DNA from 3 places in the Paenibacillus sp. 01T443 genome. Region 1 is predicted to be linked to each of the others. Evidence: riboswitches for the same ligand, from Rfam matches in the RefSeq annotation. Region 1 holds a riboswitch; each other region holds the start of a gene.
What was found. A riboswitch is a leader RNA that binds a small molecule or an ion and turns the genes downstream of it on or off. The one in region 1 is predicted to bind cyclic di-AMP.
Positions count from the first base shown of each region.

Region 2: another riboswitch for cyclic di-AMP. It lies ahead of AC1DLI_RS16775 (APC family permease); the one in region 1 lies ahead of AC1DLI_RS05995 (TrkH family potassium uptake protein).
Region 3: another riboswitch for cyclic di-AMP. It lies ahead of AC1DLI_RS03470 (hypothetical protein); the one in region 1 lies ahead of AC1DLI_RS05995 (TrkH family potassium uptake protein).

Region 1 covers NZ_JBFTPE010000003.1:338,692-346,636, reverse strand. The annotation lists gene AC1DLI_RS06005 (cation:proton antiporter) at 1-419, opposite strand, end outside; gene AC1DLI_RS06000 (potassium channel family protein) at 449-1,111, opposite strand; gene AC1DLI_RS05995 (TrkH family potassium uptake protein) at 1,131-2,471, opposite strand; cyclic di-AMP (ydaO/yuaA leader) riboswitch at 2,565-2,768, opposite strand; gene AC1DLI_RS05990 (CPBP family intramembrane glutamic endopeptidase) at 3,013-4,641, shown strand; gene uvrC (excinuclease ABC subunit UvrC) at 4,610-6,508, opposite strand; gene AC1DLI_RS05980 (YqzM family protein) at 6,716-6,862, shown strand; gene AC1DLI_RS05975 (dihydroorotate dehydrogenase) at 6,898-7,945, opposite strand, start outside.
Region 2 covers NZ_JBFTPE010000008.1:642,289-650,233, reverse strand. The annotation lists gene AC1DLI_RS16800 (alpha/beta hydrolase) at 1-1,009, shown strand, start outside; gene AC1DLI_RS16795 (ABC transporter substrate-binding protein) at 1,164-2,711, shown strand; gene AC1DLI_RS16790 (spore coat protein) at 2,848-3,471, shown strand; gene AC1DLI_RS16785 (GIY-YIG nuclease family protein) at 3,513-4,592, opposite strand; gene AC1DLI_RS16780 (VOC family protein) at 4,799-5,209, opposite strand; cyclic di-AMP (ydaO/yuaA leader) riboswitch at 5,494-5,651, shown strand; gene AC1DLI_RS16775 (APC family permease) at 5,779-7,596, shown strand; gene AC1DLI_RS16770 (alpha/beta-type small acid-soluble spore protein) at 7,697-7,912, opposite strand.
Region 3 covers NZ_JBFTPE010000002.1:192,876-200,820, reverse strand. The annotation lists gene AC1DLI_RS03490 (ABC transporter permease subunit) at 530-1,327, opposite strand; gene AC1DLI_RS03485 (ABC transporter permease subunit) at 1,346-2,143, opposite strand; gene AC1DLI_RS03480 (ABC transporter ATP-binding protein) at 2,150-3,034, opposite strand; gene AC1DLI_RS03475 (hypothetical protein) at 3,156-3,581, opposite strand; cyclic di-AMP (ydaO/yuaA leader) riboswitch at 3,588-3,749, opposite strand; cyclic di-AMP (ydaO/yuaA leader) riboswitch at 4,145-4,345, shown strand; cyclic di-AMP (ydaO/yuaA leader) riboswitch at 4,436-4,603, shown strand; gene AC1DLI_RS03470 (hypothetical protein) at 4,773-5,177, shown strand; gene kdpF (K(+)-transporting ATPase subunit F) at 5,301-5,378, shown strand; gene kdpA (potassium-transporting ATPase subunit KdpA) at 5,395-7,074, shown strand; gene kdpB (potassium-transporting ATPase subunit KdpB) at 7,093-7,945, shown strand, end outside.

The DNA of each region.
Region 1 (7,945 bases):
GCCGGATCCGTCGAAGCGATAACAGAGGCTGCGAGAAGCGCGTACATCCATTCTATGCCGAAAATAAAATGGATAGCTGTGCCTACGACCGCAACGGTTATAAGAACGCCCGGAACACTCAGCAAGGCGACCGTCCATTTCACTTTGCTTAGCCCGGGTAGACTAATATTGCGCCCTCCGTCAAATAAAATAACGGTCGAGCCTACTATTAATATCAGCTGGTTAATTAAGGAGCTGCTTGATTCATTGATCCAGTGCAAGCCCTGTCCAAGCAGCACGCCTACTATAATAAAAGCAGCTACATCAGGGATGCGAAGATGGACAGCCGCTCGGCCTGCCAGCATACCGGCTGTTACGATGAGAATAAGCAATATAAGCAGATGATGAATGACTGGTGTTGCCGCGGTTTCCAACTGCATCTCACTTCCGTTCTTGAAGCTGAGGCTTCTTAGCGTATTACCGTTTCCTCAAAGTCTTCGATTTGCTCATTCGTTCCAATAATAACCATCACATCGCGTAAAGCAAGCACGTCCGTTGCCGTAGGCGCAATAATAATACCGCTTGGCTTATTAATGGCTACGATGCTGCAGCCAAATCTGGCGCGCGGATTTAAATCATGCAGCGATTTACCGTCCAAGCATTGGGGTACCGCAAGCTCCGCAATAGTATATTCCTTTGAAAGCTCAATATAATCGAGCAGGTTCGGAGAAACGAGCTGATGCGCAACCCTGATTCCCATATCTCTCTCCGGATAGACGACACGGTCAACGCCTATTTTCTCAAGCACGCGACCATGAAGCTCACTCATCGCCTTGGCGACAACTTGCTTTACGCCTAAGTCCTTAAGCAGAATCGTCGTCAAAATACTGGATTGAATGTCATCGCCAATTGCGACAACACCGCAGTCAAAGTTCCGCACGCCGAGCGAACGCAGCGTTTCCTCATCTGTGCAGTCGGCCGATACGGCATAGGTAAGCACGCCGCTCATTTCCTGAACGGCTTCCTCATCCTTGTCAATGCCGAGTACCTCATGACCGAGCTCAACGAGCTCCCGTCCCAGGCTTGAGCCAAAACGGCCTAATCCAATAATGACAAACTGCTTCTTCTTTATTCCCACTTGCGTATGTCTCCTATCCAATCGTAATTTTGCCTTCAGGATGCCGGTACAATTCTTTTTCTGTGCGCGGTCCTAACGCATAAGCAAGCGTCAATGGACCAAGCCGACCAGCAAACATCGTTAATGCAATGACTATTTTCCCAACATTGCTGAGCTCTGGCGTAACGCCCACGGACAAGCCTACCGTACCGAAGGCTGACGTCGCTTCGAACAACAGTTTAATAAACGCTTGATCCTCGGTCATCGACAAGATCATCGTAACGACAATGACCAGCCCTAGTGAAATCAAGGTAATGGTAAGCGCCTTGAAAATCCTGTCTTTGCCGAGCCGGTACCGAAAGAGCACGATATCATCACGTCCGCGAATCATCGCAACAACGGCACCAATCAAAGTCGTAAAGGTCGTTGTCTTAATCCCGCCGCCGGTTGACCCGGGTGACGCACCGATGAACATCAAAATGATCGTAAAAAATACGGTGGCCTGACGAAGAGCCGTATAATCCAGCGTATTAGCCCCTGCTGTCCTTGGCGTTACAGACTGGAAAAAAGAGGACCAAATTTTACCGCTCCAGTCCAAAGACCCAAGCGTCTTCGAATTGGAAAATTCAAAAACAAAAATAACGATTGCACCTACTGCTATTAATGTTCCCGTCATGGAAAGAACAACTTTACTATGCAGCGATAACCTTTGGTTTTTACGGAATTCCATTAGATCCGACATAACGACAAAGCCCAAGCCTCCCGTTATGATGAGCATCATAGCTGCTATATTGACGATCGGGTCCTCTACATAAAGCGTAAGGCTTCGGTAGTTTCCGAAAATATCAAACCCGGCGTTATTGAACAACGATACGGCGTGGAATGCACCGAAAAACAACGCTTTGCCTATAGGCATATCAAATGTAAACCTGGTGGAAAAAAGGATAAATCCGACAAATTCGATTGTTAATGAATAAACGATAACCCGCCTGATCAATCTTACGATTCCTTCCATGCTCGATTGATTCATAGCCTCCTGCAGCAATAACCGCTCGCGTAATGAAATTTTCTTGCGCAGCACGAGCGCGACAAGCGTTGCCATTGTCATAAAGCCGAGTCCGCCGAGCTGGAACAGGCACATTAATATAACCTGACCCGCCACCGAAAAATAAGTGCCTGTATCTACGACAACCAGCCCCGTTACGCAGGTGGCTGACGTTGCCGTAAACAATGCGTCTATAAAAGGCAGCCTCTCCCCGTTCGCCGATGCAAACGGCATGGATAATAACAGTGCACCCAGTAATATAATAAGAGCAAACCCGCTTACCAATATCCGTGGGGGCGACCATTTAAGAACATTCCAATCAACTTTCATTCTTCTAACCTTCTTCAGCGATATGTCATAACCAATCAATATCTATATTTAAGCATAAAAAAAAGCACTGAAACTCAAGTGCTCTATGCGATGAGTCCTGTTCCATGATGCCTACGAGGTTAGCTGACGGATTCGGGCCTGGACAGGCAGCCCTATTCGGCGGCGGAAGACAATGCTTCACCGCTAAAATTCACCCCATGCCGCCAATTATGAATCGATTCGCCTGAATCTCAATCATATCTTTTGACAGCTTTATGGTTCCCCCGATTTCCTTAGGAAATTCGGCTTGCTATGCGATTTGTATGACGTTAACGATTATAATCCCAAAGCAGTCTTGATATAAAGCTGACGTTTGGGACAAACAAGACGATTTTAGACCAAATAAGGGCAACCGGACGAAGCAGTAAGCATCAAGCTTGCCGGACATCGTTATTTCGCATTATTTTGAGAGTAAACGTGCTTTTTCATTGGATAATTCAGGGATTTATATGTTAAGGTATTGGAATAAGCTATTTATTAAAAGGACAGTTGAGGTGAACCCATGATTGATTCAATCAAGCCGAATGAATGGAAACGTTTTCTATGGGCTGCGATTGCCTGCTTCCTCATTTACGCTGCTGTTGAAGTAGGACCCATGATCGCATCCATCGTTTCCGGAGAAATAGACACAAAGGTTATTGAAAAGACTGCCGCCGAGGACCGCGCTTCTGCTTTCGCCGAGAAGCAAACGGGCCTTCAGGTGAAATCGGCGAAAGCCGTGCATCAAACCGATAAGCTGATGAACGGCTACTTATCCAAGCATAAGCTGATCGAAACGTATAGCGATAAATATGATCAGAGCTTTCCTACGGATACGTTTCAAGTCGATTTGAAATTTACGGACGGCGGAAACGGCTTCGTATATGTACATATGCAAAGTGAAAAGATCGTAGCCTGGAACTTTCATATTGACGGACAAGAGCTGGCAGACGCTGATAAAAACAAGGTGGTTAATGCTTTTCTAGCCACTCAGAGCCTTGGAGGCGCTGCATTTAAAGAAAGTAAAATAGAAGAAAACGGCGAGTGGCATGGCGAAGCGCCTGCCGGCTATGTCATCGAAGAAGCTGCGCTTAACATCGATATCTACGCGCAGAACATCCATGGAAAAAACATGGTCACCAAATATAAACCAGCATTCGTTGCACCTGCTGACTATATCAAATATGTGAAGAAGCAGGATAAATGGGCAGGCTTCCTTACCGGCTTCGGTTACATGTTCATGAGCTTCGTTCTTTTTGTTCTAGCCATTATTTACGCAGTGCTGTACCGAAAATTCACGTCTTTCAAATACGGCATTATTTTGACCGTCGTTTATTTTATCACCTATATCATTATGAACTTGAATGTACTCGACGGCATTCGAGCTTCGTTAGGCGAAAACGAGCTGGCCGGGCAAGCTGTCCTGTTTACTGCCATATTCACAGTTCTGTTAACCATTCCGATGGCCGGATCCATATATATCTCAATCGTAGCCGGCGACGGACTATGGAAAGCCCAGGGCCGTGCCTTATGGCCGCGATTCGGTCAGAAGGGGTATGGAGATTATGTATGGCGGAGCATGGGGCTTGCTTATTTATTCGCAATTATTTTGTTTGCCGTTCAATCGGTTATCTTCATTGCGCTTAGGCTGACGATCGGTACTTGGGATACGTCTGATGCTACCCAATCGCCTTACAATATGGGCATTCTATGGCTCATGCCCGTCCTTGCTTGGGCTGCCGCTATTTCCGAGGAAGCCGTCTTCCGCTTCTTCGGCATCGGGTTATTCCGCAGATGGTTCAAAAATACGTTTGCCGCAGCGCTGTTCCCTACTCTATTTTGGGCGCTTGGGCATGTGATGTATCCGTTCTACCCGTCCTCGACAAGATTGATCGAGCTGATGATTATCGGCCTTCTGTTCAGCTTTATTTTCGTCAGATACGGCTTCATTACGGCGATGTTCACCCATGCGATCTTTAACAGCGTAGCGGTTGGCATGTCCTTGCTTACGATCGGAACAGCGCCTAATATCATCTCGGCTATCTTTTTCTCGGTGCTGCCAGTCATTATTGCGTTTGTTCTCAAATATTTTAGCCGCAAAAAAGAAAAGAAGCCGTCATTTACGACGACTCCTCCCCTAGAGCAGCTATAATTTGCGAAGCTAATTTATCCCCTATAGACAGAGGCCGAAAGTCTTCGACTGAGGCCTCTTTTATTTTCTTGATGGAGCCAAAATGCTTAAGCAGAAGTTTCCGGCGCTTCTCGCCAATGCCAGGGATCGAATCGAGCTTCGACTCCACCATCGACTTGGCCCGCTGCTCCCGGTGGAACGTAATCGCAAAGCGATGCACTTCGTCCTGAATGCGCTGCAGCAAATAAAATTCTTGGCTGTCGCGCGGCAACGGAACAATCTCCGCCGGATCGCCGGTCATGAGCTGAGCCGTCTTATGCTTCGCATCCTTCACTAGCCCGCATACGGGAATGAAAAGTCCAAGCTCATTCTCAAGCACATCAAGCGCCGCCGAAATCTGTCCCTTCCCGCCATCGACAACGATCAGATCCGGAGGCGTAATTTCCTCCTTGAGCACACGCTCGTAACGGCGCCTTATAACCTCTCGCATCGTTTCGTAATCATCCGGGCCCTTCACGGTCTTGACCTTGTATTTGCGGTATTCCTTGCGGTCTGGCTTGCCGTCCGTGAAGACGACCATTGCTGAGACGGGGTTCGTACCTTGAATGTTCGAGTTATCAAAAGCTTCGATTCTGCGAACTTCTTCCAAACCGAGCCAACCGGCTAACGACTCCGACGCTTTGACGCTGCGCTCCTCGTCCCGCTCGATGAGACGGAACTTCTCGTCCAGCATGACCTTCGCGTTGTCGATCGCCATCGTCACGACCTCGCTCTTGCGTCCCCGCTGCGGCATCAGTACCTTAACCTTGAGCCAGCTGTGCAGGGAAGCAATAACATCATCCGCATGCGAGGAGATCTCGTCTGCGGCCGCAGACCCATCGGCTGCTTCGGCTTGCTCATACTCTGGGGGCAGCGGCAGCAAAATTTGTTTCGGGAGTGCGGGATTGTCGCTGTAGTACTGCGTCACAAACGTCATGAAATCGTCGTAGGCTTCCCCGTAATAGGGGAAGGTCGTCCCATGCCGTTCGATAAGCTTACCTTGGCGCATATAAAGAATTTGCACACACATCCAGCCCTTATCTACCGCAAAGCCAAAGATATCGCGGTCAAGCGCATCAGACATCGTAATTTTCTGTTTCTCCATGACGGCATCAATCGCAATCAGTTGATCCCTGAGCTCCTTGGCCCGCTCGAATTCCAGCTTCTCTGCCGCTTCTTCCATCTTGCGCTGCAGCTCTATTTTCACTACATCCTGACCGCCGTTTAGAAACCGCGAAATTTCTTGGATCATGCGGTCATACTCCGTTTGCTCCACATCGAATTCACAGGGCGCAATACATTGCCCGAGATGATAATACAAGCAGACCTTATCCGGCAGCGTCTTGCACTTCCGCAAAGGATAGAGACGGTCAAGCAGCTTCTTCGTCTGCTGTGCCGCATAGGCATTTGGATAAGGGCCGAAATACTTGCCTTTGTCTTTGATGATTCGTCTTGTGACCTCAAGCTTCGGATGCTTCTCGTTCGTTATTTTGATGTATGGAAAAGTTTTGTCATCCTTTAATAGGACGTTATATCTTGGATGGTATTGTTTAATTAGATTGCATTCCAAAATAAGTGCTTCCATATTGCTAGAGGTTACGATGAATTCAAAATCGCGAATTTCAGACACCAGCCGCTGCGTTTTCCCGTTGTGGCTGCCATTGAAATAAGAACGCACGCGGTTTTTGAGCACCTTCGCCTTGCCGACATAAATAATGACGCCTTCGCTGTTTTTCATAAGGTAACAGCCCGATTGATCGGGGAGCAAAGCTAGTTTGTTCCGTATCGTCTCTTTGGCCTCTGCAAGCTCCTGCTCCGCCTGCAACCGATCCGTATGTTGTTGACCCATGCTCTCGCCTCCGACTGCCTAATGATTCTGTACACATTTTAGCATAATTAGACCGTATTTTGTCTTACAATTGTCACCTCTATTTGCTTTACAACTGTTTGGCTGTTTGGGTATACTAATATAAGTTGAATAAACCGATACTACATAAAGACGACCGCTCAAGGTTGTGATTGAAGCAATCGGTCTTTTTCAAGGAGGACGTAAGCGATGGAAAATGTAAGAGACCCGCGCGAGCATTTTAACGAAGAGCCTCGCGATGACTTGATGGATGTCGTCTTCGGCTTTGGCGGAATGCTCGGTTTTATGACCGTCATTTTCGCAATTGCCGTAATCGTAAAGTTCATCATCTCGTAAAAAAAAGGAGCAGAATACTGCTCCTTTTTTTATTTTCAGTCATTTTCCTTTTGTGCTTGCCGCATAGCCGCATCTGTATTTGGGAAACGAATCAGATAAGGATAGAGCAAAATAAGTCCGAGTATATAAAGAAGCAGCGCAAATAGTGCCGGCGAGAGATGCCAAAAATCAATATAGCCAATTGATAGATGCACGCTTAAGCCGGCATAGAAGCCCGGCGCGCCGGCGAGAAGCAGCGTCCACCATATCCAGCGCGAGCCCTGCTGAATTCCCCATAATGCCGTTATCAGAATGGCAATCGCCGCGCAAAGCAGCGCTCCGCCAAATCCCGCTCTGTCATGGGCAATTAACGGAATCAATCTCGCATTCGATTCATTCAGCCCAATTAACGTCGTATCCAAATAAACGAGATCCGTCCGAACGAATACTTCTGAAATCCCCACTGCTGAAATCGTAATCCCACCTATAGCAAGCGCGAAGCCTAGCGCCACAAAGCAAAGCTGTCCCCACATTGCCCTGCGCCAAAGTCGGCCGTTCCGGACATTGACAGGCAAGCGGTAAACCTGGTCAGGATTACTGCGCATCGCAAGCAGAAACATCGGAAATAGAACTGCCGCAGCCAATGCGTGCAGCGGGTCGAAATAGCCGTAGCCCACAAAAAGAAAAAAGCTTGCAAAACCGACAATCCCTGAAGTGAGCAGCGCCGTCCTAGCCCAGTGCAGGCTGTGTCTTAATCCATGCCTGGCTAGCTGAAAATATAAAATTCCGATCGTAATCATCGTACCCGATAACGTGATTCGGTCATGGGACATGAAATGGAGCAGATTGTGATTGATTTGATGCAATTCCTCTAATGACATTCCAATAAAGGACAAATCATAGGGCAGCAGCACCGTGGTTGCTGCGATGATCCAGGATAATAACCCCCCGAGCATCATGCCGATGCCGAGCAGGCACATCCAGCCCCAATGCCTCCAGAAAGAAGCTGTCTGTTCTACCCGCTGATCCTTAACCTGCTCGAAGATCATCGCTTCGTTTATTCGCTTCGGCAGTCCTGGTCCCGCAAACACGAGGCCGCTATGA
Region 2 (7,945 bases), on a different contig from region 1:
AGATTCCAATGCGGAGGGAGAGCTGGATCCGAGAGTCTTGGACGTACTAAGCCGAGCGAGGCGTGATTTCTTTGAAGCCGCTCAATCAACCAAGCTGGAACCAAATTCAGGAAGCTTCTCTATCGAGAAGCTTAGAGAACTCATGGGATGGCCGAACACGGATGTTACCCGGACGGCTATTCAAACCGAATACCGGGAGATTGCCGGTACCAATGGCAGCATCCCGTTACGCCTTTATTCGCCGGAGACGGCCGGCGACCATCCTTGCATTTTGTTTTTTCATGGCGGCGGATTTATCGGAGGAAGTCTGAACACGGTCGAAAATCCGTGCAAGTCGCTCGCGGAAAAAGCCAATGCCGTGGTGGTTTCCGTGGATTACCGCTTGGCTCCTGAGCATGCTTTTCCCGCTGGACTAAACGACTGCTTCGATGCAGTGAAATGGGTGTACAGCCACGCCACTGAGATTGGCATTAATCCGCATCAAATCGCCGTTTCCGGCGACAGCGCAGGTGGGAACCTGGCAACGGTATGCACGATGCTGGATCGTGAGCAAGGTACCGGCATGATCAAATTTCAAGCACTTATTTATCCGACAGTCAACATGGCGGGCACGCCAACCGAAGATTTTGAATGGAGCCTCGATCAATACACCGTGAATAATCATCGGGAGTACATCATTCCTGCTATTGAAGGATTAAAAGAGGGCGGCAGCTTTATGCATGATATGTATTTACAAAAGCAAACGGATCCGGAGCATCCTCATGTCTCGCCATTGCTTGCTGAAGATTTGACGGGGCTGCCGGAGGCACTCGTCATCGTGGCCGAGTACGACTACCTACGGCTGGAAGGCGAGGCGTACGCGCGCAGGCTGTCGCGTTCAGGCGTTCAAACCAAGCTCATTCGCTATTGCGGCATGGATCATGCATTCATTGATAAAATCGGTTTGTATCCGCAAGCGGAAGACTGCATGGAAGAAATCGCGGAGGCAATCAAGCAGCGATTCTCTTGATCAGAACTGGGACGTAATCGTATTCCGGCATCTGAAAGATTCACAGCGGAAAATCGAAAACGGGATGTCGGAATTATGAAAGTTAGATGCGGCATTTTCATCTATTCTACTAAGTGTACACGCTTTCATTTAAATAAATTGGGAGGTCACAGCAATGACAAAGAACAAATATGTGGCGAAAACGATTCTATTATTGGCTCTCGCAATGACCATGCTGATCAGCGCGTGCAGCAATGGAGGAAGCAATGCCGCTAGTTCAGGGAACGACGGAGCAGCCGCAGAAGGAGAAAGCGGCAACGCCGGCGGACAATTAAAGCCTGTTGAGCTAGTGATGGTATTCCCTGCAGCCGGGGAGCCGAAGGATATGAAGCTGGTTTCGGACGCTATCAACAAAATGACGAAGGAAAAAATTAATGCTACTGTTAAGCTGATTCCAATCAGCTTTGGAGCTTGGACGCAGCAAAAAACGCTGATGATGTCCGGCAATGAGCAGGTAGACCTGATCGTGAGCGGACTCGGAACTTACAGCCAAGATGTAGCTAAAGGACAGTTTCTTGAACTTGACGGCTATTTGGCTGAGCAAGGCCAGGGGGTTGCGAATGCGCTTGATTCCCTTGATCCGGCGTTCTTGAACGCAACGAGAATTGACGGGAAAATATACGCCGTTCCAAGCATCAGGGATTTGGCAGCAGACTATGGCATTACGATGCGCAAGGATTTGGTAGATAAGTACAACATCGATACGGCTGCGATAAAATCATTGGAAGATCTGGACGCGGTCTTCAAAACCATTAAGGATAACGAGCCTGGCATCATTCCGACAGTCAAGTACGGAACCTCTATCCTTGATATTTATGTAGGCAGCTTCTTTGATACCTTGGGTGACGGATTTGGCGTGCTTCCAAGCCATGACAACGGCCTAAAGGTCGTGAACATGTATGAGACGCCGGAATATGCAGAAATGTTGAATACGGTCAGAAGATGGTATCAAGCAGGCTATATTGCCAAGGATGCTGCGACAAGCACCGAGACGCAATACAATTTGGTGAAGTCCGGCAAAGCCTTCTCGTTTATTTCCCATATGAAGCCGGGTATACAAACCCAAGAATCGAGGACGACAGGCAAAGAGATGGTGTCGATTCACTTCCGGCCTGCGGTCACAGCAACGTCTAATATTACATCCATCATGTGGAGCGTTGCAAGAAACTCGAAGGATCCGGAGAGAGCGACGATGCTGCTCAACATGATGTATACCGATAAAGACTTCATTAATTTGCTGGATTACGGGATCGAAGAAAAACATTACGTGAAGGTGTCCGACAATGTCATTGACTTCCCGCAAGGCGTAGATGCAACGAATTCCGGCTATAACCTGCAAATGGGATGGATGTTCGGGAACCAGTCCCTATCCCACATTTGGAACGGAGACGACCCGGAGCTATGGAATCAGCTGGCGGAGTTTAACAAAAACGCTATAAAATCGAAAGCGCTGGGCTTTACCTTTAATGCCGACGCCGTCAAAACGGAAATCGCATCGGTCACGAACGTTCAGAACCAATATAAAGTTGCTTTAGAAACGGGAACCGTTGATCCAGTGGCCAAGCTGCCTGAATTTATTAAACAGCAGAAAGCAGCCGGCATTGACAAAATTATCGCAGAAAAGCAAAAACAACTGGACGCATGGGCAGCAGCTAATAAATAGTTATGAACGATCAGCCCCAGTTATGACGGAGAGTCATAACTGGGGCTTTTTACGATTTGGAAAGCAGGATGCATAAATTCCCTTTAAAATATTGATATTAAAGAAGCCAATCCATCAATGACAAAGGAGACTTAAAATGCAGCAGCAAACGCAAATCAATACAAATTCACAAGGTTCTCAGGCATTCAATCATGGAGGCCATGAGCTCTTTGATATGCATGAAGTACTGTCTTGTTCAATCGGTATGTTGGATCAATTTATGATTTTCAGGCAGTATGTACAGGATGTCGAATTACAGGATATTTTGGATCGTCAATACAACTTTGCTCTTTCCCAATACAATCTGACAGCGGAATGCTTCGCCTCAGGCCAGAAGCCAAGCCAAGAAACATCAACGTATCTGATAAAAGAAATGACCCCGGCACTCTACGGTTTACAAGCGACGCAGCCGAAAAAGCCCAATCAATCCCTCGCTGACGTAAAGGACGCAGGCATTAGCGGATATATGATCGGACTTGTAAAATCCCATGCTTCCCTCTTGGCGATGGCTGCCGTTGAAGTTACGAATCCGGTCGTACGCCGGGTGCTGGCTTCGCAGGTGCAAAATTTTATTGAAATGGCCTATGAATTATTTATGTATCAAAATAAACATGCCTATTACCAAGTGCCGCAATTAGCAGCCAATGATATGCAAATCATGCTTAATGCTTTTGTGCCTGCAAACGGTATGCCGCAAATGCCGGCTAATACAATTCATTAATTTGGCATGAAAGGAAGGCTGCCCTATGGCGGCCTTTTTTTTTATAGCATCTGCCGATTGATTCGGTACTCATAATTGTTTTTACAAAGTTGAAGGAGATCGTATTTTAGTCCTCGCTTAGGCTGTGTGAGGATTATTTGCTTTTCTCCTCTTTTTTTTAGGGATGCCTGTACTTTCTTCCGGTCGGAGACGTTACTCACAATTAATTCATCTGGCTTTGACTCGGCATATCTCGTTATGATAAATTGATCGCCGGCAGCTTCATCTCTCGATTCTCCAAGCTCAAACATCTGAAAGTCGCTAAGCATCCCCGCTTGAACTTTTGCAACCAGCACATGGGAATGACCAAAGTAGATAACATCCTGATCGATTACGGCTTCCCTGTCTACGATCTGTTTGTCTTCGGCTTGCTCCAAATTTCGTATGCTGATGAGCATTTGCTGCGCTTTTTCAAACTCCATTTTTGACGCATAAGTCTCCATTTGGGTATATAGGATTTCAATCAGGCCTTTGCCTCGATGAGCGAGCAGCTCCGAGGCTTGGCGGACGTTATTCAAGTAGTCCTGCTTCGTTATTTTGCCTTCGCATATGCCGCTGCATTTACCGATATGGTAAAGAAGGCAAACTTGCTTTGGCATGGTTTTGCAGGTGCGAAGACCGTAATGCTCGGTTACGAATTCAAGCAGCGCATCTCGAAATCGCGCGTTTTTAAAAGGGCCTAACCGATGTGTTTCCTCTGGTTCAGCGATTTTCTGTTGACGGCTGCGGTTCCGGTAATACACATCCAAACGCGGAAGCGGGTCGGCCGTAAGCTGCAAATAAGCATAGCCGCTGTTATCTCTTTTTAATGCTCGATTAAAGGGAGGCTTATGAATTTTTATTAAGTTATTCTCGAGGAGTAAGCTCTCAGCTTCATTATTGACAAGGACGACCTCAATGGACGATATTTCCTGTACAAGCTGCTTAATCCTTCGATGGGTATGGTTTTTCGTGAAATAGGAACGCAGCCGGCTTCGCAGGTTTTTGGATTTTCCGACGTAGAGGATGCTGCCTTCTTTATTTTTCATCAGATAGCAGCCGGGGCTTATCGGGTATTCGGCTGCCTTGAACAAGAATGACACCAAGCATCCTCCTCCTCATATGATTTGATGGTATGACGAAAAAATAGAGACAAAAGAGAATGATTTCATCCGACACTATTCGACAATCGTATGAATAATTCCTTGTTTTACAAATAGGATAAAATAACGAAGAAAAGAGGAGACGGCCCTCTGCACAGGGGACGTCTCCTCTTCATGTCAAACGTATTCTCCGATATCGAAATCGGTTAGGCTTGACTTGCGTTTGATTCAGTGGTGATCATCCAGCGTATACCGAATTTGTCTTCGATTTGTCCGAATAAGGAGCCCCAGAAAGCAGGCTCTAAAGGCTGATGGATTTGGCCGCCGATTGCTAATTGATTGAAGGCTTGCCGTGCTTCAGCTTCTGAAGCGAATTCAAGGTTTAAATGAACGGCGTTTCCGCTCTGCACAGGCTCAAACACAGAGTCTGACATAAAGAAATTGACGCCTGCGGCATTGAAACAGAGGTGAATGATTTTGTCTTTGAGCTCCTCGCGTGCGTCGGGAAGCTGGCCATGCGTCAGAATGGAATTGATTTCTCCTCCAAGTGCCTGCATGTAAAATTCGGATTGCGCTCTTGCGTCCTCGGAAATGATGTAGGTTGTGTATTTTGCCATTCTAAAACATCCTTTCTTAGTGGGTTTAAACATACTCCAATCGTATCATATAAAGCGGGCATCGATTTCTTACGGATTGCTATTCTATTAATCAGATGTTTTTATGAAAATCAAAGGGATTTCAAGCATGTGAGCGATAAGAAAAGAATGCATAGGTTGTAAGCGGTTAAATGATTCCGCATGATTCCAAATCAAATCATTTTAGACATTTATGATCGTTTACAATGGCAATGGAAAGGAGTAAGATTCAGAACGTAATCCAATGCCGTAACATTTTCTGATATTATCCTTGATCGCTGAGTTCTGAAAAAGAAGCGGGGGAACCATGGAGACCGATCATTCGATCTTGTCTCAGGGGTGAATCACTTGGCTTTGCCAAGCGTAGGGCGACTTTTGCGTCCGAATCCGACAGCTAACCTCGTAAGCGTCCAGAAGAGGAATTTATCACGAACGAACCAAGTTTATTTGGTAAGCCGTGGGAAAGTCCTTACTTTCCTGCGGCTTTTTTTGTGTTCTAAACGGTATTTGACATTTTATTAGAGTACAAGGATAGGAAATGGGGAGCAATTATGGTCAGCAGATTTAAACGATTGATTATCGGACGTCCGATGAAAAGCTCGGAAATTGAAGGTGAAAAGCTGAGCAAGCTTAAGGCGCTTGCGGTGCTTTCGTCAGATGCTTTATCCTCGGTCGCATACGGCACGGAGCAAATTTTAATTGTGCTGATGGTTGTCGGATTTACAGCGGTTTGGTATTCCATTCCAATCTCCATCGCTGTGCTAGGTCTTTTATTGGTGCTTATTTTATCGTATCGCCAAACGATTTTCTCTTATCCTTCCGGCGGCGGCGCTTATATTGTCGCGAAGGATAATCTCGGCGTTTCTACCGGTCTGTTAGCAGGAGGATCGCTGCTAGTCGATTATATTCTGACTGTTGCGGTCAGTACGTCGGCGGGGACGGATGCCATTACGTCAGCGTTTCCTTCGCTTCATGATCACCGGGTCCTCATTGCTTTAGTTATGATCTTTCTTCTGACTATTATTAATTTGCGGGGTATCACGGAATCGGCTTCGGTGCTGGCCATGCCGGTCTACTTGTTCGTAATCGCCATTTTCGTATTGATTATTTCCGGCGTTATAAAATATTTGGCAGGCGGCGTTCCGGCAGCTGCTCCTGAAATGGGTGCTGCAGTCTCGAACATCAGTTTATTCCTTCTGCTAAAGGCTTTCAGTTCGGGCTGCTCAGCGCTCACGGGCGTGGAGGCGATGTCCAATGCGATTCCAAACTTTAAACAGCCGGCCGAGCGCAATGCGGCAACTACGCTTATTATGATGGGGACGATTCTAGGCGCAATGTTTATCGGCATAAGCCTGCTTGCCTATTGGTATGGCATAATTCCGAATGAGAAAGAAACCGTCGTATCGCAAATCGCGAATGCTACCTTTGGCAGAGGCGTCATTTATTATGTGATTCAGGGCGTTACGGCGCTCATTTTATTTCTGGCGGCAAATACAGCTTACGCAGCATTCCCGCTGCTTGCCTTCATGCTGGCAAAAGATAAATATATGCCGAATATGTTCATGGCGCGTGGCGACCGTTTGGGCTTTTCGAACGGCATTATTATTTTGGGCGTCTTATCTGCATTATTGGTTATCGCTTTTCACGGCAACACCGAAAGCTTAATTCCGCTATATGCAGTGGGTGTATTTATACCATTTACGCTTTCCCAGCTGGGCATGATGGTACGTTGGGTGAAGCTGAAGCCGGCCGGATGGCTTTCACGTTTCATAATTAATACAATCGGCATGCTTACAACGCTGGCAATTACCTTAATTTTTATTTTTACAAAGTTTAGCCACGTTTGGATGGTGTTTATCTTTCTGCCGCTCGTTATCTTATTGTTTTATGGAATTCACCGTCATTACTGCAACATGTCAGACGAACTGCGGATTAATATGTCAGTAGATAAACCGGTTATAAAAGGGAGCACGATTGTGGTTCCCATTGCGGGAATAACGCGTGTCGTTAATCATTCCCTTAGCTATGCCAAATCGTTGACGGATAATGTCGTTGCCGTTTACGTTGGATTTGATGACGAGGACATTGAACGAATGGAAAAGAAGTGGGAAGAATGGAACCCCGGAGTCCGGCTCATTGTTCTTCGGTCGAGCTATCGGAGCATCATTAGACCTCTGATGAGGTTTATTGATACAATAGAATGGAAAACGGCTGAAACGGATCATATTACCATTCTCATTCCGCAGTTTATTACAAAGCATTGGTGGCATTATTTTCTGCACAACCAAACGAGCTTAATGCTCCGTGCCTATCTATTTACACAAAAGGATGTGGTTATCGCGACCGTGCCTTACCACCTTCAGAAATAGGAATAGAATAGCTTGATTCGGCAGCATCCATTGGGGATCGGGATCGATCCAGTCACAGAAGAAAAGCCCTCCAGCAATAGGAGGGCTTTTCGGCGGCTGATTAGAAGTTGCGTCCACCTAATTGTTGTTCCGCGATTTGAACAAGCTTTTTCGTAATGTATCCGCCAATCGAACCAGCATCGCGCGTGGAAAGATTACCATTGTAACCATCCTGCGAGAACGAAACGCCAAGCTGCTGCGCAGCCTCTGTTTTCAATTGCTCAATCGCTCCTCTTGCTTGTGGTACAACCAATGTATTCGAACTTTTTCTGCTCATTAAAATCACTCCTTCTTGGGATGTGAGGTTATT
Region 3 (7,945 bases), on a different contig from region 1:
GTTAATGAATCAATGTACAGCTATCGGTAAATTCTTCAATCACTCTCATCCGCTATTTGCTCATAAGGAATATAACGATACTGTGATTCATTTTGTGACAATCGAGCCGATGTTTGAGAACTGATTGAAAGGTCTACCAAATAGTGGACCGCTCGAGTTTAATGATGGCCGATTTCGGATCACTAAAAGGGAAGAATTCTCATTCAATATCGGGATACTATAGTTCAATAATCAAGCGAACCTCATAGAGAATCAAAAAATAAAGCTGACCAATATGGTCTGCTTTATTTTTTATATTTGGCGTTTCTATTCTTTTTAATACGGGAGTGGTTCGATATGATCGGCATGCACTTCCGCCACCACTTAAGTCAGAAGAGTGAACTTGAGCAAAAGGCTTAGGGTTTAAATTCCTTTTGATATTCATAAATAAGGAGCAGGTTGCTATGACAACTGCTCCATTTCTTTATTAAGCTAACTGGCTGGAACATGAGACGCGACTAAATCCCCTCATGTATACATTTCCATGAAATTACAACCGTAAATCCCTTTTTTTGAAACACACAAAGGTGACTACGGTTAATACGACAATCAAGGACACTGACAAAATAAGATAGACAGCCTCTAAGCCTCCGCCATACATCATATTCTTCGCTTCAAAATATTTAAACGGAGAAAGGTATTTCAGGTTTTCGAACTTATCGTTTAAGTCGATTGCAATGGATAATATATAGGTGATCAATAGTATACCTGTAGATAAGGATGCGGCCTTCTTCGGATTTTTATTGACGGCCGCCGTCGCTGATCCGATGACCAAAAACAAGAGCTGCAAAATAAACATTCCTGCCAATGTAATTGCAATATCGCCGCTTACGGATTCGCCTTTGCTGTATTTCGTGACCAGGGAGATGGAGGTAACCAGCGAAACAATGTTAAAGATTACGAGATTTGCAAGTGCAGCCATGAATTTTGATAAAATCACTTTGTTTCTTGAAACGGGTTTGACGAACAAAAACTCTGCCGTTTTATCCCGTTCTTCCTTAGCGATAATATTAGCGCCAAGCATCGTAGCATGAATCGTTCCCATTAACACCAAGTAGATAAAGATAACGCCGTAATATCCGCTTGCCTTCGATAGATCGAGCGTTCCGATCCCCATGATGGCTTGCAAAGATTTAGGCATGCCCTCCATTAAATCGCTCATCGATTGTCCGGTGGAGGATAACCCAGCATATTTGCCCATGCTGGAGGCAATTAAGAATAGGATGCCGATACTCCAGAAAATGAGAGATTTCGTGTATGCTTTCATTTCGATCCAAAATATATTCATTCCAATTCCTCCCCACAATTAAACCGCGTGGATATCCTTCTTGATGTAGACGATATAGCTAATCACCAGTGAAACTACGACGATTCCTGCTCCAGCAAGCAAAAAAGAGGTTTCATAGCTGGAACTTCTTGTGATATCGGCCGTGTCGAAATATTTAAAGGGAGATAAATACCTTTTCGCTTCATCGTCGCTTGTCGATACGAGCATGCCGATGATGAAAAAGGCGAACACGGTTCCAAGTGATACAGTCAGTACGGATTTTATTTTCCGAGCGATGACCGAAGTGACAATGCCCAAGGCAAGAAAAATAAGCTGAACAAAAAACAGCGTAACGGATATCATAAAGAAGGTTGTTGCACTGTACTCTTCCGTCTTTACCTGAGACAGCATAATGCCGGCTGCAGCTAAAAAAACCACGTTCGTAGCAACTAACGAGGTCAATGCCGCCAAAATCTTGGCCGTTAATATGGTGGTTCGCGATACAGGCTTTGTCATAAGAAAATCCGCAGTTTTGTCTCGTATTTCCTTGGAAATGATGGACGTACCTACATTCATTCCTTGAATAGCCCCGCAAAGTGATAAATAGAGAAATATATAGGAATAGAAACCTAGCACCGAACCAAGGTTCTCCACTTCAAGACCGATCGCTTTCCGCACAGCCTCCGGATAACCTTCCAACAGCTTTTTGAACGAATCGATATCTCCTGCAATAGAAGGATACATGGACATGAACAGGATGAGCAGGGCAACCAATGAAACGGACCAAATCAACGTTGATTTTCTATAAAAGTTTAATTCATGAAGAAAGATATTCATCGCTGATCAGACCTCCTTTTCGTAGTAGTGCATAAAGATCTCCTCGAGGTCAGGTTCTTCAATCCATAGGTTTGCGATTTCGACTTCGGCTATCTTTTTCATGACGGTATTAATATCGCCTCTGAATAAGAAGCTTACCGAATGTTCCGCCACTTTAAGATTATCCACGCCGGCTATGTTGAAGAAATCCTGTTCTGCTGTTGCCTTTGTTTCGATTTTGAATTTTTTATAATTGTTTTCTTTTAACGTGCTGATCTTTTCGACCGTGACGATTTTGCCTTCCTTTATGATGGCGACCCGATCGCATAAACGCTGAACCTCGCTTAAGATATGGGATGAAAACAAGATGGTTGCTCCCTTTTTATTCTCCTCCAGCAGCAGATCGAAGAATCTTTGCTGCATTAACGGATCAAGGCCGCTGGTCGGTTCATCGAGTATGATTAATTTGGGTTCGTGAAGCAATCCTTGGACAATCCCGACTTTCTTTTTGTTGCCGAGCGATAAGTCGTCGATTTTCTTTTTTAAATCAAGATCCATGATCTCAGCCAGCTCTTTGATTCTTTTGCTGCAATCCTTCTTGTAAAAGCTTGCCGAGTATTTTAAGAGGTCGATCACCTTCATATTGTCATAATAGAAAACCTCCGAAGGCAAATATCCGATTTGCTTGGCAATTTCGGGGGCAAACTTGATGCAATCCTTGCCGAAGATCTCGGCTTTGCCGCTAGTCGGGTAAATCAGAGACAACAAAGTTCTGATCGTCGTAGATTTTCCAGCTCCGTTCGGTCCGATGAACCCGAAAATTTCGCCTTCTTCAACATGAAAGCTGACTTTCGTGATTCCCCTTGCTTTCCCGTACGTTTTGGTCAAGTCGCTGATATTTATGACATTCATGGTAAAACCTCCTCGTATTATGAGTGGGTAGAAATGCTTTTATCTATTTGTAAAATGCTATTTTCAATATCTCCCAATATACCTCCATCTCCGCAAAAGTTATCGAATCCGCTAGGTGTTATTAGAATAAAGATACGTAAGAGACAGCTCGTTCTAGAAGAGCAGATTCTTCAGCTTGGTACTCTTGGTAATTAAGAGAGGTTGGCTGTGCGCCTACTTGCTCCGCAGCATTGAAAAACAAACGATAAATGCGCTCATCCTTTGAGGCTCTATCCTGATAACGATCTGTAAAATAGGTTTGGTGATTAATACCGATAAAACGAAGAAGCAGGCTGCTCCAGTTGATCCAGTCGAGAGGTTTTTCGGATCTGCTAATAAATAATTCACTCCAACCGTGACCCAAATTGCTTGTAATACGAAGACGAACTAGAAAACCAGAGGAGTCAGCTTCGAAAGCGGGGATGACAAAAACCTCGATTCTTTTAATACGTATAGAAGAAAGCTGTTCATCCAAACAAGGTAAAGGGACTGCAGTTTGTGTCAACATAAATAAAATCTCTCCTCAGTTCGCTTACGAAGTTAGCTGACGGATTCGGACTAGAGAGCTGCCCTACCGGAGGCTTAAGCTCCGGACTCACCCCATGCAAACGTACAATGTTGCCGCTCGCGATTGGTTCCCCCGTTTTTTCATTGAAAAATTCAGCGATAATTGTTTGCCGTAGTCGGCTTGCCGTCTATAGTAAACCCGCAGCCATCTTTTGTAAAACATAGGTTTTTGGGGATTTGGCGCCATATTGTCATTTATAAAGTAATACGATCATTTCATGCGCTAAAAGAGGTTTATTCTTCAAAAATCTCGCTGATGCTCACTCATTCTCATATTTGAAGAAATCTGTTTATTTGCTTAGTATTTCAGTATATAGGCTACTGTCATTAATTATAAAAACGAGAGATAAACGTAGAAATAGTGAGGTATACCGAGATAGTGATCAATGAAAGCGTTGACACTATCTCTTTTTTGTCTATAATGACTTGATTTGACCTGCGAGGCCTCTTTACAGCAGGTTTAGCGAGGAGTAAGATTCGATACAGGATTTACAATAAGTTTCGATTGACTGATCGCTGAGTTTCCGTGAAAGCGGAAAGCGGGGGAACCAAATGTTAGGCAGTGCGCATGTTCGATGTGAGAGTCGGATGGCAGCATTGCAGGGGTGAATCTTTGACCTGGCACCATGGATGCCAGGCAAAGTAGGGCGACTCTCACCGCCCGAATCCGTCAGCTAACCTCGTAAGCGTGGATCGAGAGAGGAATGATGAAACTTGTGATCGATTAATTTCGACCGCAGAGTCATATGCCTCTGCGGTTTTTTGCTGTCCAAAACAGGAGCAGCTGGTAAGAAAGGATCTAAAACGCTGAGTCCTGCAGCAGCAGGAGCGGGGGAACCAACGAGCGTTCGTGTGCAAATACGAATCGTCTCATGGGGTGAATCACTTGGACTTTGCCAAGCGTAGGGCGACTCTCACGCCCGAATCCGACAGCTAACCTCGCAAGCGTACTCGAGAGAGGCAACAACCATCGCGCTACCTGCGGCTTTATTATGCAAAACGAGCTTCGCCGTCAAATGGCGGTATAAGCCGTTTATGCTCGGCTGCGGGTCAAGAAGCTGCGGGGAAAGTTCCTCTTTTCCTAAGGCTTCTTTTTTGTTGCCTTTTTTTCAACATTTGGAGGAGAACCGCTTTGGAAAATGAGCATATTATTGTCGCCGGGCTAAGCGAGTCTGGCAAATCGTTCATAAAAATTTTGGAATTTCACGAGCTTCCTTTCATGGTGCTGACCAACAGCAAGCAAGAGGAGAAGCTGCTTCGGAGACAGGGAATAGCTAATGTGCTCTATGTGGATACTAATGATAGGAAAAGCTGGGATGTACCGGATTTTTATATCCGTGAGGTTTTCATATTTGAGAGCAGTTTCACGCTAAGCTGTCGTTTTGTGCAGTGCTGTAGGGCATGGACGTCAAAGTCCATTTACGTGATTACGCAGTCATGGAATCCGCGGGCCATTTACAAAGGTCTTGGAGCAGATCATATCGTTTATTCAAAAAACGGCGAGGTAGGTTTTTTATTAAACAAATGCAGGAAATGATGCAGGAGGAATTCCTATGGTAGATGTGTATATGGTTATTGTCTTAATAGCATGCTTTGGTTTGTTTTACGGTTTTTTGACTTGGTGCGGCAATGTCATTGAGCAATCGGGAGGCGATAACGGATGATTATTGTGACCATTCTGGGGTTGTTCGTCTTCGTCTATTTGATCTATGCCTTAATTAATCCGGAAAAATTTTAGCCCAGGAGGAGTTACGATGGATATTTTACAGATGCTGGTAGTCATTGCAGTTCTCGTCCTGCTTGTCAAGCCGCTAGGTACGTACGTCTACCATGTATTTTCGAATGAACAGAATCGTTTGGACAAAGTTTACGGAGGCACGGAACGGTTCATTTACAAGCTTATCGGCTTAAAACACCGTGAGGGAATGAGCTGGAAGGTATACGCGCTAAGCTTTATTGCGACAAATATCGTTTTGGTAGCGTTCAGCTATCTGATTCTGCGGTTGCAAAACGCGCTGCCGTTCAATCCGAACGCGATGGGCAGTATGGAGCCAACGCTTGCCTTCAATACCGTTATCAGCTTTATGACGAATACAAACCTGCAGCATTATAGCGGGGAAAGTGCCTTATCTTATTTCTCGCAAATGGCCGTCATCATGATGATGATGTTCACCTCCGCGGCGACGGGCTTCTCGGCAGCTATCGCATTTGTTCGCGGAATAACGAGCAAAGGCAAAACGATCGGTAATTTCTTTGAGGATTTCGTTAAGGCGCATACGAGAATATTTCTTCCTATTTCCTTCATTATTACACTTGTGCTTGTAGTGCTTCAGGTGCCGCAAACGCTCGATCCGACGTTAACGGTCAAGACGCTGGAAGGCGCAATGCAGCAAATTGCGATCGGGCCTGTAGCTTCACTGGAATCGATCAAGCATTTGGGAACGAACGGCGGCGGATTTTTTGGCGTCAACTCGGCCCATCCGTTTGAGAATCCGAATCCACTCACTAACGTAATTGAAATTTTATGCATGTGGGCACTGCCTGCTGCATTACCTTACACGTTCGGGCTATTCGCTAAGAATAAAAAGCAAGGCTGGGTTATTTTCTCAGCGATGATGTGCTTGTTCCTCGTCTTCCTGAGCGTTGCCTATACATCGGAGAAAGTCGGAAGCCCGGCGATGAACGCTCTTGGCATCGACGCTTCGCAAGGCAGCATGGAAGGCAAGGAGGTTCGCTTCGGTATCGCGCAATCCGCGCTGTTCACGACGGTGACTGCGGCCGCAACGACCGGCACCGTAAACAATATGCATGATACGCTTACTCCGCTTGGCGGTTTAGTACCGCTCGCGGAAATGATGCTCAATGTTGTTTTCGGCGGCAAAGGCGTCGGGCTTATCAATATGCTTATGTATGCGATATTGGCTGTATTTATATGCGGGCTAATGGTCGGCAGGACGCCGGAGTTTCTTGGGCGCAAAATCGAACCGCGTGAAATGAAGCTGATTGCGATAGCCATATTGGCTCATCCTTTCATTATATTAGTGCCGACTGCGATCGCCTTCATGAGCGATCTCGGAACCGTCGCGATAACAAATCCAGGGTTCCACGGCATCAGTCAGGTGCTCTACGAATATACGTCATCGGCAGCGAACAATGGTTCCGGCTTTGAAGGATTGGGCGATAATACGCCATTCTGGAATATTAGCACCGGGCTCGTCATGCTGTTCGGCAGATATATTTCCATGATCGCAATGCTGGCCGTTGCGGGTTCGCTTGTACGCAAACAGCCGGTGCCAGAGACGCTTGGCACGTTCCGTACGGATAATGCGCTGTATACGGGCTTACTAATTGGTACGGTTCTTTTGATTGGCGCTTTAACTTTCTTACCGGTTATCGTTCTTGGACCGGTTGCAGAATATTTGACACTCCGTTAACGGATGAGGTGAACGATGATGAGTAGAAACGAGAAAAATAAAACGTTGTCATCCGCTGCGTTGAAGCGCGCGATAATGGACAGCTTTGTTAAATTAAACCCGGTTACCATGATGAAAAATCCCGTCATGTTCGTCGTCGAGGTCGGCACGGTCATCGTGCTGCTGATGGCGTTATTCCCGAATTATTTTGACTCGCAAGACCGCATTGGCTTTAATATAACAGTATTTTTTATCCTATTGTTTACGGTATTGTTCGCGAACTTCGCGGAAGCGATAGCGGAAGGCCGTGGCAAAGCGCAGGCTGATTCACTTAAGAAGTCGAAGCAGGAAATGTCGGCTAATAAGCTTATAGGCAGCTCGATTACCGTTATTTCATCAACGGAGCTTCGCAAGGGCGATATCGTTGTCGTGTCCCAAGGCGAAATGATTCCAGGTGACGGAGAGGTAATCGAAGGTTTGGCCTCCGTGGATGAGTCGGCCATTACAGGCGAGTCAGCCCCGGTTATTAAGGAAGCCGGCGGCGATTTCAGCTCCGTAACAGGCGGAACGAGAGTCGTGAGCGACCGGATTACAGTGAGGATGACGAGCGAGCCCGGACAATCGTTTATTGACCGGATGATCGCATTAGTAGAAGGCGCGAAGCGGCAAAAAACGCCGAATGAAATTGCGCTTAATACGCTCCTGACCAGTTTGACGATTATTTTCTTAATCGTAGTCGTGACATTGGCTCCAATTGCTAATTATCTCGATATTGAACTAGAGATTCCGGTGTTGATCGCATTGCTCGTTTGCCTTATTCCAACGACAATCGGCGGTTTGTTATCGGCAATAGGCATTGCGGGCATGGACCGGGTTACGAAGTTCAATGTGC